DNA from 3 places in the Sodalis sp. C49 genome. Region 3 is predicted to be linked to each of the others. Evidence: predicted binding sites of a transcription regulator. Region 3 holds the regulator's gene; each other region holds the start of a gene.

Evidence for each region. Region 3 encodes Fur, which represses iron uptake genes when iron is present. Its sites were predicted from a motif close to ATAATAATGAGAACNACTATCAA; they were not measured.
Region 1: a site for Fur is predicted at 3,508-3,530, ahead of ABUK12_RS13820 (isochorismate synthase). Genes of this name have one in related genera too.
Region 2: a site for Fur is predicted at 1,366-1,388, ahead of ABUK12_RS01320 (TonB-dependent siderophore receptor). Genes of this name have one in related genera too.

Annotation. Positions count from the first base shown of each region.
Region 1 is NZ_CP163303.1:3,062,794-3,067,324, reverse strand. Features, by position in the region: gene fepD (Fe(3+)-siderophore ABC transporter permease) at 1-888, opposite strand, end outside; gene entS (enterobactin transporter EntS) at 1,021-2,304, shown strand; gene fepB (Fe2+-enterobactin ABC transporter substrate-binding protein) at 2,379-3,314, opposite strand; gene ABUK12_RS13820 (isochorismate synthase) at 3,566-4,531, shown strand, end outside.
Region 2 is NZ_CP163303.1:309,099-313,629, forward strand. Features, by position in the region: gene ABUK12_RS01315 (YncE family protein) at 1-1,070, shown strand, start outside; gene ABUK12_RS01320 (TonB-dependent siderophore receptor) at 1,434-3,617, shown strand; gene ABUK12_RS01325 (YceI family protein) at 3,684-4,256, opposite strand; gene ABUK12_RS01330 (cytochrome b) at 4,243-4,531, opposite strand, start outside.
Region 3 is NZ_CP163303.1:2,126,577-2,131,107, reverse strand. Features, by position in the region: gene alsB (D-allose transporter substrate-binding protein) at 1-207, opposite strand, end outside; gene alsR (transcriptional repressor AlsR) at 229-1,116, opposite strand; gene fur (ferric iron uptake transcriptional regulator) at 1,680-2,150, opposite strand; gene fldA (flavodoxin FldA) at 2,506-3,021, opposite strand; gene ybfE (LexA regulated protein) at 3,200-3,499, opposite strand; gene ABUK12_RS09635 (alpha/beta fold hydrolase) at 3,707-4,471, opposite strand.

The DNA of each region.
Region 1 (4,531 bases), 940 kb from region 3:
CACCCGGCCCGCCATATCGCTGCCCAGCAGCAGCAGCGGCGTAAGCAGCAGCGTCCAGGGCAGCAGCCAGCGGTGGTCCGGGCCGGCTATCCAGCGCGCGATATGCGGCATCATCAGCCCGATAAAGGCTATCGGCCCCGCCAGCGCCGTAGCCGCGCCGCATAACAGGGTAATGGCCGCCAGGCCGAGCAGCTGCGTCAGGCCCACCCGCGAGCCCAGCGCCGTCGCCAGTTCGCTGCCCATGCCCAGGGTATTGAGCGCCCGCGTTAGCCAAAGCGTCAGGCCGGTGCCCAGGACGATAGGCCAGATAACGGCGTTTACCGCCGCCATGCTGCGGATATCCAGCGAACCGGCCTGCCAGAAGCGCAATTGGTCGTAGACCAGGGGATTGAGCAAGGAAATACCGGAGGCCATGCCGTCCAGCACCGCGCCCAGCGCCACGCCCGCCAGGGTGAGGCGAATGGGGTTCAGCCGCCCGCCGCCCGCCGCGCCGATTAACGCCACCAGCAGGGCGGCGGCCAGCGCGCCGGCAAAGGCAAACCACAGGTAGCGATCGATGGAGGCGGCGCCGAAAAAGGTGATGCCCAGCACCACGGCGAACCCCGCGCCGGCGTTGACGCCAAGAATGCCGGGGTCGGCCAGCGGATTGCGGGTCAGGGTTTGCATCAGGGCGCCGGACAGCCCCAGGGCGATGCCCGCCAGCAGCCCGGCCAGCGTGCGCGGCAGGCGGCTCTCGAGGATAATAATACAATCCGGGCTGCGGCAGGCGCCGGTCAGCGCGGGCAATACCTGGTCGGCGGGAATGGTTTTGGCGCCGATAAACAGGCTCGCCGCCATCAATAATGCCAACAGCACGCCGCTTAACAGCAATCCGTAATAATGGCGCATAAAAGACTAAACCATAAATTATATGATAATGATATTTATTATCGTTATTACTCGCAATAACTTATGATAGCATGACTGCTTCCCTGATTGCAGCGCACAGTGGCGTCGAATTCCCCGGATAGTTAGCGTCTTATGCAAAAACCCTCGTATTTACTCGATATCAGCCTGCTGAAAACCCACCCCGCCTTCCGGGCGGTTTTTATCGCGCGGTTTTTGTCCATCCTGGCGCTCGGCATGCTGGCGGTGGCGGTGCCGGTGCAGATACAGGCCATGACGGGGTCCACCCTGCAGGTCGGGCTGGCGGTGACGCTGGCGGGCGGCGGTATGTTCGTCGGCCTGCTGGCCGGCGGGGTGATGGCGGATCGCCGCGAGCGGCGCGGGCTTATCCTGTTTGCCCGCGCAACCTGCGGGGTGGGGTTTATCGGCCTGTGCCTTAACGCGCTGCTGCCGGTACCGTCCCTGTTCGCGATTTATCTGCTGGCGGTGTGGGATGGTTTTTTTGGCGCGGTGGGGGTGACGGCGCTGCTGGCCGCCACGCCGTCGCTGGTCGGGCGGGAAAATGTCATGCAGGCGGGCGCCATCAGCATGCTGACCGTGCGCTTCGGCGCCATTTTATCACCGGCGGCGGGCGGCCTGGTCATCGCCTCCGGCGGGGTGGCCTGGAACTACGGGCTGGCGGCGCTTGGCACGCTGCTGACGCTGTTGCCGCTGCTGCGCCTGCCCAGGCTGGCGCCGCCTCCCCAGCCCCGGGAACACCCGCTGCACGCGCTGGCCGGCGGCATGGCCTATCTGTTTCGTCATAAAACCATCGGCCTGGTGGCGCTGATCGGCGCCCTGCTGACCATGGCAAGCGCGGTACGGGTGCTTTACCCGGCGCTGGCGATAAGCTGGCATATCAACGCCGCCCGGCTGGGGTTGATGTATGCGGCGGTGCCCCTGGGCGCGGCGATAGGCGCGTTTACCAGCGGCCGCGTCGCCGCCACGGCGCGGCCGGGAAGAATGCTGTTGCTTACCGCCGTCATGGCGTTTATCTGCGTCGCGGCATGCAGCCTGATGCCGTTCTACGCGCTGGCGCTGCTGTGTCTGGCGGGCTTTGGTTATTTCAGCGCCATCAACTCGCTGCTGCAATATGCATTGATACAACAGCTGACGCCGGATCATCTGCTGGGCCGCATCAACGGCCTGTGGACCGCGCAGAACGTCACCGGCGACGCGCTGGGGGCGCTGGTATTGGGGGGGTTGGGCACCCTGATGCCGCCGGGGCTGGCCGCCGCGGCGTTCGGCCTGGCGGCGGCCCTGGCGGGGCTACTGCCGGCGCTGGCGCTGCGGGGCCTGCGCGCCGTGGATATGGCGCGGCATCGGGATCAGGGCCGGCCGGCGGATGAAATCCCGCCCGCCGGCCGCAGTGAGCCATAACCGCCATGAATCCCCGCCCGGCTGGGAATGGCCGCGGCATGACGCGGTTAGCCACGCGGCAGGACGGGGAAAGATCACGGCTTGGCGAACAGCTGTTCCAGGCGGGCCAGCACATTGCTGGCGCTGTAGTAATCAAGGCGGAAGGTGTCGTTGCCAAGGGCGTAGACCCGGCGGTTTTGCACCGCCGGCAGATGCGCCAGGAACGGATTGGCCAAGAGCAACCGGGCGCTGGCGTCATCGCCGGCAAACAGCAGGAAGGTTTGCCCGTTCAGGCCGGCGGCCAGGTTTTCGCCGGACAGCTGGACGATATCCTTGCGCACGCCCATGCTTCTGCCGCCAGCGGGGATAGCGGGCGGTTCGGCCAGCGTAAAGCCCAGCTGGCGCAGCAGCTGGCCCTGCGGCGAATCGGCGGTCCACAGGTTGGCGGCTTTGCCGTCCGGCTGGTATACCAGGGCGGATACCGGCTGCGGCGGCAGCGCCAGATGCTGTTTCAGCGCCTGCCGGCGGGCGTCGAAGCGGGCGATGACCTCCGCGGCCTGCGCTTCATGGCCGGTGGCTTGTCCCAGCTCCCGGGCCAGGTCCTGCCAGCTTTTATCGTCATAATTGACCACCAGGGTCGGCGCCAGCGGTGACAACTGATCGTAAAGGCGCAGGGCCGAATCGCCGCCGGCGGCGGCGATAATAATCAAATCGGGATTCTGGCCGGCGATGGCCTCGGCATCCGGTTCGCCGATGTACAGGCGTTTGACGCCGCGCTGCCGGGCGACATCGCTCCACTGGCGAAAAAAGCCCTGTTCGTCCGCGACCCGGTTATTCGGCGTGGTGGCGCCGCTGGCTATCACCGGCGCCCCGATGGCCAATAGCGAGCCGGTAAGGGTGACGCTTGTGGATACGATGCGCTGCGGCATGTGATCCAGGGTAATGGCGCCATGCGCGCCCGCCACCTGCCGCGGCCAGCCGTTCTCAGCGGCGCACGGGGACGCGGCCGCCAGCAGTAAGGGCAGGGCCATCAGGGCGAGCCAATTGCAGGCGGATCGGTGCCGGGACAATAGAGTGATCATGTCTGGTATTCCTGGGGTAGGGGCTGGTTTTGTCCGCCTTATGATGACAAAAAACGGGCAATCAAATCCACCCTTGCGCGGGTGAGGCAGTGTTTACGTTCATTGACACGGCAGATTCTACGACGTAGTTTATGTGCTATCAATACAAATGATAATTATTATTATTGTGTTTATCATTTGATAATAGCGGAGATCGTCACGTGGAATTTTCATTGTTTCGACAGACAACACCAGGCGACGCGGATGCCCTTATAAACGGATTTTTTTTCATGTCGCCTTATCGCAGCTTCGTTACCCAGGGTCGTTTCTGCGCCATCAGCGCGCCCGCGGGCAGGGGTGATCAGCCCGATGGCGTGTTTCAGCGGGAGCTGCGCCACGCCTTCCGGCGCGCCAGAAACGCCGGCATTGAACGGCCGCTGGTGGTGGGCGCCATTCCCTTCGATGCCGACCGGCCCGCGGCGCTGTTTATCCCGCAGCGCAGCCAGGGGTTCGATCGCGAGATGTTTTTGCAAAGCCGGAATGTGCCCGCCGAACCCTTGCCGCAGGTAACCGGCAAAATCGAGCGACCGCCGGAGCGCGACTTTAAACACATGGTGGCGCGGGCGGTGGAGGCCACCGGCCAGCAACGGCTGAGTAAAGTGGTGCTCGCGCGCCTGCTGGATATCACCACCCGGGAACCGGTGAATACCGCGGCCCTGATGCGGCGCATCGCGGCCCAAAATCCCGCCAGTTACAATTTCCATGTTCCCCTCGACAACGGCGCCCTGCTGGGCGCCAGCCCGGAGCTGCTGCTGCGCAAGACCGGCAACCGGTTTTACTCCACGCCGCTGGCGGGTTCCGCCCGGCGCGACGCCGAGCCGGGCCGTGACGCCGCCGCCGGCCGCCAATTGCTGGATTCAGTCAAGGACCGCTATGAGCATCAGCTGGTTATCGACCAGATGCGCGAAGTGCTGGCGCCCTACAGCGCGGGTTTAAACGTGCCGCCCGTACCCGGCCTGGTCAATACGCCCACCCTTTGGCATCTGGCCACCGCCATCGACGGCGAGGTGGCGGACCCCGCCGTCAACGCCCTGGCGCTGGCCTGCCTGCTGCATCCCACGCCCGCGCTGTGCGGCGCCCCCACCGATCGCGCGCGCCGCTTAATCCAGACCCTGGAGCCCTTCGAC
Region 2 (4,531 bases), 1.8 Mb from region 3:
TAACGACCACCGGCGGACGGCCGGGGCCACGCGCGGCGTATGCGCTGCTGCTGGCTGGCGCGCTGTTGTTTACCCTGGCCCAGGAGGCCTGGGCGGCACAGGAGCCGCTGCGCAAACCCGTCGGCAAAGGCGCTTACGAGATGGCGTACAGCACGCAAGGCGACGCGCTTTACCTGGCCACCTCGCAAAGCCGCAAGCTGGACAAAGGCGGGGTGGTATATCGCCTCGACCCCGCCACGCTTGATATCACCCAGATTATCCACAACGATATCAAACCCTTCGGCGCCGCCATCAATACCAAGACCGATACCCTATACTTCGGCAACACCGTCGACGGCGCGGTCACCGCCATCGACGCCAAAACCGGCGCGGTAACAGGCCGGCTGGTGCTGGATGGGCGCCAGCGTTCTGACACCGTCAAACCGCTGGCGCCGCGTGAGCTGGTGGTGGACCAGGAGACCAATACCCTTTATATCGCCGGACTGGGTGAGTCCAGCGTGATATGGGTGGTGGACGGCGCTACCCTGACCCTGCGCGCCACCCTGGACGATATCGGCAAAATGGGCACCGGGCTGGCGCTGGACGCGGCGGCAAAACGCCTGTACGTGACCAATGCCGACAACGAACTGCTGTCCATCGACACCGTCACCAACAACGTGGTGCTGCGCAAAAAGCTCGATGAAACCGCGACGGAACACTTTTTCCTCAACCTCAGCCTGGACCCGGCGACGCACCGCGCGTTTATCACCGATTCCAAACAGCCGCAGGTGCTGGTGGCGGATACCCGCAACGGTAATATCCTGGCGAAAATCGGCGTGCCGGCATCGCTGGCGGTGCTGTTTAACCCGGCGCGCAACGAAGTCTATGTAACCCACCGCCAGGCGGGGCAGGTGAGCGTGATCGACGCCAAGACCTATAACGTGCTGCGCACCATCGCTACCCCGGTGCATCCGAATAGCCTGGCTCTGTCGCCCGACGGCCAAACGCTGTATGTCAGCGTAAAGCAGGCTTCCAGCCGCCAGCAGGAAGCCACCAGCCCGGATGACGTGATGCGTATCGCGCTGCAGTAATATCCGGCAGGGCGCGACGGCGTCCTGCCTGACCCTTTCCGATATGCCGCCCGCCCCGGAACTGGACGTGCCGGAGGCACGGCGCAAGCGGGGCATTTCCGCTGCGGGTTGCCCAACGGCGGTGGCAGGCTCTGGGCGCTTACCCGATTACTGCTGATATTCTCCAACAACCGGCTTTGCATTCCCCATTCAAGACGTCGCAGAAAGCGCGCCTGGCTCACGCACTGGTATGCTCAGAAAACCACCGTTCTTCACATTAAGGAGAAAATGTGAAGAATTCCCGCATTCATATACAATGATAACGATTCTTATTACTATTCGTATTCTCTTGGGAAAATATAAATTGCAATAGGATCATAATAAATGTGTGTAACTAAAAATTTCACTATGGGACCGCTCGCCATTTTATTCACCGCCATTTTCAGCAGCGGCGCCGGCGCCGAAACGACGGGGGAAACCGACAGCGAGGACGTGATGGTCGTCAAGGCCACGGCCGAAGAGGAGCTGAAACAGCAGCCCGGCGTATCCATTATTACCGCGGACGACATTAAAAAAGAACCGCCGGTAAATGACCTGTCGGATATCATCCGCAAAATGCCCGGCGTCAACTTGACCGGCAACAGCGCCTCGGGCAGCCGCGGCAACAACCGCCAAATCGATATCCGCGGCATGGGGCCGGAAAATACGCTGATCCTGATAGACGGCAAACCGGTCACGTCGCGTAATGCGGTGCGCTACAGCTGGCGCGGGGAGCGCGATACCCGCGGCGATACCAACTGGGTGCCGGTGGAGATGGTCGAGCGGATCGAAGTGTTGAGAGGGCCTGCGGCCGCGCGCTACGGTTCCGGCGCTGCGGGCGGCGTGGTGAATATTATCACCAAGCGGCCGACCAACGATTGGCACGGGTCGTTATCCCTGTATACCAACCAGCCGGAGGATGATAAGGAAGGCGCCACCAAACGGGCCAATTTCAGCCTGAGCGGTCCGCTGATCGACGATGTGCTGACCATGCGATTGTACGGCAATATCAATAAAACCGACGCCGACAGCCCCGATATCAATACCCAGCAAAATGGCTCCTATGCCGCCGGCCGCGAAGGGGTGCGCAACAAGGACATCAACACGCTGCTATCATGGAAAATCGATCCCCGGCAAAGCATGGACTTCGAATACGGCTACAGCCGCCAGGGCAATATCTACACCGGCGATACCCAGTACAGCAATGGTAACGTCAGCAGCCTGGTGCCGACGCTGTATGGCGAGGAAACCAACCGCATGTACCGCCAGAATTATGGCGTGACCCATAACGGCGTCTGGGACTGGGGCCAGTCCCGCACCGGCTTCTATTATGAAAAAACCAATAATACGCGCCTGATGGAGGGGTCGACGGGACGCGTAGAAGGCATGATCAATAGCGACACCTTCTCCACCAGCCGGCTGGAGAACTACAAAGCCAATACGGAGCTGAATATCCCGCTGAAGTTATTGGTGGATCAAACCGCTACCCTTGGCGCCGAATGGAACCGCGAAGAGCTGAACGACCCGGCATCGATGCATGCCACCAGCCAGACCAATGCGAACATCGGCGGTGTATCGGGTAATCCCGCGCTGCGCAGCAGTAAAAATAGCGCGGAATTAAGCGCGCTCTATTTTGAAGATAATATCGAAGCCCTGCCAGGCACCGACCTTATCCCCGGACTGCGTTTCGATTATCACAGCAAGTTCGGCGCCAATTGGAGCCCCAGCCTGAATATGTCCCAGGAGCTCGGCGATTTTTTCAAGCTCAAGGCGGGCATCGCCCGGGTGTTTAAGGCGCCTAATCTGTATCAATCAAGCGAAGGGTATTTATTGCGCACCAATGGCAACGGCTGCCCGGCGGGGGTCGCCACCGGCGCCTGCTACCTGCTCGGCAACGATGACTTAAACCCGGAAATCAGTATCAACAAAGAGATCGGCCTGGAATTTACTGCCAACGGCTATGACGCCGGCATCACTTATTTCCGTAACGATTACCGTAATAAAATCGTGGCCGGCACCGATGTTATCGGCACCGCGTCGGACGGCGGCAATATCCTGCGCTGGGAAAATGGCGGCAAGGCGCTGGTGGAAGGGCTGGAGGCTAATCTGGCGATACCGGTGCTGCCCGATACGCTGAACTGGCGTACCAATGCCACTTATATGATCACCTCCGAGAATAAGGAAACCGGCAATCCGCTATCGGTGATTCCCAAATACACCATCAATACCCTGCTGGACTGGCAGGTTAACGATAAATTGTCCGCCAATGCGGCCTGGACCATGTACGGCCGGCAGAAACCGCGTGAATACGCGGACATACGCAACGAAGTCGGCTCGCTGTCCAGCAAAGAACTGGGTGCTTATTCCGTGCTGGGCGTCGGCCTGAATTACGATGTGACAAAAAATGTCCGGGTCAATGTCGGTATCAGCAATCTGCTGGATAAACGCATTTATCGTGAAAACGAAGGCGCATTAACATATAACGAACCAGGACGAGCCTATTATGCCGGCTTAACCACGTCGTTCTGACGGATATTGCGCCGCCGGAAAGCAGAGAACCCTGGCGGCGGTGAAAAAACGGGGATGGCCGGCAGGTCACTGCCTGATCCCTTCGACTGAAATAAGCACGTCCACCTGCTGCGAGGCCGGACCCAGATCCGTGGTGATATTAAAATCTTTTAGCGCCAGGGTTCCTTCAGCTTCGAAACCCGCGCGATAGCCGCCCCAGGGATCGTTGCCCTGGCCGACCAATTTGGCTTCCAGGGTAATGGGTTTGGTCACGCCGTTTAACGTCAGGTTGCCGGTGATATCCCATTCATCGCCGTCTTTTTTCACCTGCGTGGAGGCGAAGGTGGCCTGGGGATGTTGTGCTACGTTGAGGAACTCCGCGCTCCTGAGATGTTTATCGCGTTCCGCATGATTGGTATCGACGCTTGCGGTGTTAATCACCACGTTCACCTTGCTGGCGGCGGGATTATCAGCGTCGAATGTGAAGCCGCCGTCAAAATCCCTAAAACCGCCGTAGAGCCAGCTGTAGCCAAGATGTTTGATCTTGAATTGAATAAAAGCATGCTGGCCCTGTTTATCAATTTTATACTCCGCCGCAACGGCTATGCCCGAGGCGAAAAATAACGCGACCGTCGCCAGGCCCAGGCTAGTCTTTTTCAGCATGGTGTTTTTCCTTATATTGCGCAGTTTGATGAAGGTGATACCCAAGCATCCGCTTAAGCGTGATGTCGCCATCGATAAAATGATGTTTTAACGCGGCCAGGCCGTGCAATACCGACAGGATCACCACGCACCACGCCAGGTACAAATGGATGTCGCCCGCTAAATCGGCTTGCCCCGCCAGGCCGCTCAGGGTGGCCGGAACGGAAAACCAGCCGAATACATTTATCGGCTGCCCGTCCGCGGTGGAAATCAAATACCCGCTGGTAAGCAGG
Region 3 (4,531 bases):
TTGGAAGTCGCCTTCCGACGGTGACGCGAATATATCCACCGTCACGCCGAGATCCTGGGCCTTTTTCTCAATGCCTTGTTTCATCTCTACCCAGAAAGGGTTGGATAATGTTTTAAGAACAACGGCGTAATCGGCTGCCGCGTGGACCACGGTGGACAACATCAGTCCACAGGCGGCGCCACCGGCCAATTTAAGAAATTTATTCATTATTCTATCTCCAAAAGAGAATTATTTATAATCACGCTTCAGGTACTTGGTAATGGAACTCGTTTTTTCCAGGTTTTTATTCGCCAGCTCGATATCCTGCCGCGCTACCGAGACATAAAACGCATCCAGCAGCGTAAGCTGCAAAATACGGGCCGAAGCGTTTCTGCCTAATAACGGCGTTTCCGGCGCCGGTGAACAAATATTAAAATCAGCCAGCTGGGCTATAGGGGAATTGCTGCTATGGGTAATACAAATGATCTTGGCCCCATTATCCTTGGCAATCGACACCACCCGTTTCAGATCGCTGGTGCGGCCCGAATGGGATACCACCAACGCCACATCGCCCGGTTGCAACAGGGAGGCCGACATCATCATCAAATGCGCGTCCAGGTAGGCATTGCAACGCAAGCCGATTTTCAGGAATTTATGCTGCACGTCCGCGCAAATGGAATTAGAGCCGCCGACGCCGTACAGCTCGCGCTGATGGCCGGCAAAAAAGCATTGGGCCGCCTGCTGGATGACGTTGGCGTCGACTATCGCCTGGCCTTCGACAATGGTGCGTACGGTCAGGTTAAACACTTTGTTGACCACATCCTCCGGGCTGTCGGTGGGCGAGAGTTCGGCGGTGATATCATGGTCGGCATGATCGAAGTACTCGACGATGGCGCTGCGCAGCTGGCGAAAGCCGCTGAAACCGAGAATTTTCGACACCTTGACAATCATGGCTTCCGACAGGCCCAGACTCAGGGCCACCTCTTTGATCCCCGAGACGTCGGTGAGGTTGCCGGGAGATAAAAACCACTCCACTATCCGGCTTTCGTTTTCAGTCATGCCTTCTTGTTTAATACGAATATAAGGAGCAATGCCTATGCCGCGCGGCATATCGTTTTGCAGTTCCGCATCATTCATCTGGACTATCTCTGGTGATTAACATTGCCTGTCACTATATCACCATGGCGAAAGTTTAAAATCTGCTGCGAACTTCACGTTTTTTATTAATTTATAAATTAACTTTTTGTGTAAAAATCGAGTCACCGATCCGGGTTAATTTCAGGAAGGTATTTTTGGCTATATTAATTCAATAAAATCATATAATTAAAATGTATCTTTTGTTGTCGCTTACTGCTGGCAGCGAAAAATAGCTTTATCATCATATTCACAGAATAATTTACCCGGTGAAAAAATCGCAATAAAAACGCTGGCGTTTCAATGTATTACGCAGACGAGCCCAAAAAAGCGTCGCAGGGCCTCAATTTATTCTTTATTTATTTTTATTTTCTGTGAAGTTTTCTGGAGTTTGCCGGCGGTGAGCACGGCGGTGATTGGCGGATACGACGCTTGTCGACGCGCTTCGGGAAGGAAACGTTACCAGGGAAGGGGACGGGCGGCGTTTAGCCTCATTGAAAAAAATCGTTGCAGGGTGAGAAAGCGGCGCGATAACAGCCGCTTTGGAGAAACGGACCGCGCCGCGGTTATTCTTTTACGCCGTTGAGCATATCGGCGTGATCGTGCAGCGTTTCGTCTTCGCGGCAGTTGCCGATTTCACAATGCCCATACAGATATAAGCTATGGTTGGTCAGCTTGATATTGTGCCTTTTGGCAATATCACGCTGGCGCGCTTCGATGAACTCGTCGCGAAATTCGATAACCTTGCCGCAGTCCAGACAGATCAGGTGGTCATGATGATACTGTTGCGTCAGTTCAAAAACGGATTTGCCGCCTTCAAAATTGTGGCGGGTTACGATACCGGCGTCGTCAAATTGGTTTAGCACGCGATATACCGTGGCCAGGCCGATTTCCTCACCCATATCGATCAGTTTTTTGTACAGATCTTCCGCACTGACGTGATGGCATTCCGGATCTTGCAACACTTCCAGAATCTTCAGTCTGGGAAGGGTGACTTTCAGGCCGGCCTTCTTCAATGCAATATTATTGTCAGTCATGCGGGTTTAGTCCTGTTACTTTGATAATCTGATTGTAGGCTAGCTTAGCCTATAACATCGGTCGGCCCGAAAAATGTGACGCCGTCTCATTATAAGACTGCCTGTCCAAAATGAAAACCGCGCCTTGTTAACAACTATAGCCCGTTTCAGGGGGCGAATTCTGCAACATTTTGCTAAAAAGGGTGGAACCGCTGCGCTATTGTACCGCGTTGTGGATAAAAGTTAAAAACTTGTATCTATTAATTTGAAAGGATTTAGTTATCAGTGAGGTTGGCGGCGCCGTCCCGACGCCATGACGGCAACCGATTCTCTTGCCGGGCGCCGTCGCGACGGCACCCTCCCGCACGGCTTGACTTTAGCTGAGCTGCAATTCAGCGCTGATTTGCTTCACCCAGCCGTCCACGCGTTCATTGGTCAGCTCGGGCTGGCGGTCTTCGTCAATGGCCAGGCCGATGAAGTGATTGTCGTCCGCCAGTCCTTTCGACGCTTCGAAATGATAGCCGGCGGTGGGCCAGTGACCGACGATGGTCGCGCCGTTGGGCTCGATAATGTCGCGAATGGTGCCCATGGCGTCACAGAAATATTCGGCGTAATCCTCCTGATCGCCACAGCCGAACAGCGCCACTTTTTTGCCGGAGAAATCTATTTCTTCCAGGGTGGGGAAAAAATCATCCCAGTCACATTGCGCTTCGCCGTAATACCAGGTCGGGATGCCGAGCAGCAGGGTGTCGAACCGCGCCAGGTCTTCTTTACTACTTTTGGCAATGTCATGAACTTCGGCAACATCCGCACCCAGTTGCTTCTGAATCATTTTGGCAATATTTTCGGTATTGCCGGTGTCACTGCCAAAAAAAATGCCTACAGTTGCCATGAATTTGAAAACCTCTTAAATATTATGGATATGTTCCGTAACAGAATCAGCGATGCTCTGCGGCAATCATAGCAGACCCTTATGCGGGGAGAAACTCGCCGGCCGGGTTTTGTCGCAAATTTGCCCCGTCCGCGGCCTTGGGCCCTGGACGGGATGGCGCTTTACCGGGCCGGCAAGTTTATTCCGGATGCGGATCCGCGCCTTGTTGCCGTTCAAGCTCGGCCAGTAAAATCAATTCGATCAGCTCGCTGCGCGACAGGTTTTGCCGGTAGGCCAGCTCATTTAACGCATCCACCGCCTCGGCGTTGATTTTCAGCTCCACCCGGCGCAGGCCGCGCTTTTTATCCCGGCGCAGCTGGTTACGCTTGTTGATGCGCAACTGCTCATCGCGGGACAGGGGGTTCGTCTTCGGTCTTCCCGGGCGCCGCTCATCGATAAATAAATCCAGGGTGGTGCGGTCCGTTTGTTCTTTTGCCATAGGTCATGAAGGGATTGTGCATCAAGAAGCAGGCGGGCAAACCCCGGCCGGCGGCGTGGCTGGCTACGCCGCCGGACGCGCATCGCCCGTAACGTTATGTTTTATGTACGCCGGGGCTGCCATAAAACACAGCGGGCCATGTTACCCCAGCCCGGTAGCAAACGACAATATTAAACTCGCCGGCGCTAATCCCGGCGGCGGCCCGGCCTATTCTTCCAGGAAACGGGCCAGGGCGCGCATGACCGCCGCGGGTTTCTCCGCATGAACCCAATGACCGGCGCCGGCGACCACATGCGCCCGCGCCCGGGGGAACTGGCGTTGGATCGCCTGGCGGTAACCGTCATCCAGATAGGGCGATTTTTCACCGCGGATAAACAGCACCGGCCCTAGCCAGGGCGCCGACTCCCGCCAGCCGATAAGCGCCGGATAGTTATCCCACAGCGCCTCGACGTTAAACCGCCACCGGCCCTGGTGAAAGGATTTCAGCAAAAACTGGATGGTTTCCTCATCAAGGGCGTCATGGCGCATGAGCGCCGCCGCCTCCGTGCGCTGTGTGACGCCCGCCGCCTCGACGCGCCTGAGCGCGGCGAAGACGTTGTCATGGTGACGGGTGGGGTAGGCCACCGGCGCCATATCGATAACCGCCAGCCGCGCAACGCGGCCGGGCGCCTGGGCGGCGAGGGTCATGGCGACCTTGCCGCCCATGGAATGGCCGATGAGGTGACCGGCGTCGATATGCAACGCATCAAGCAATTCGATCACGTCCCGGCTCATGGCGGCGTAACCGGCATCGTGGTCATGGGGGGACAAGCCGTGATTGCGCAGATCAATCTGCAGGGTGGCGTGGTGTTCCCCAAGCGGCCTGGCCAGCACGCCCAGGTTATCAAGGCTACCGAACAGCCCGTGCAGCAATATCACCGGCAGTGCTTCACCCGGCTGCCGGGCAGGTTGCAGACGATAGTGTAATTTCATCCTGATCCTCATGGCGATAACAGAGCCTGATAGCCTATCATGAGTTATCCGTCCCGCGGC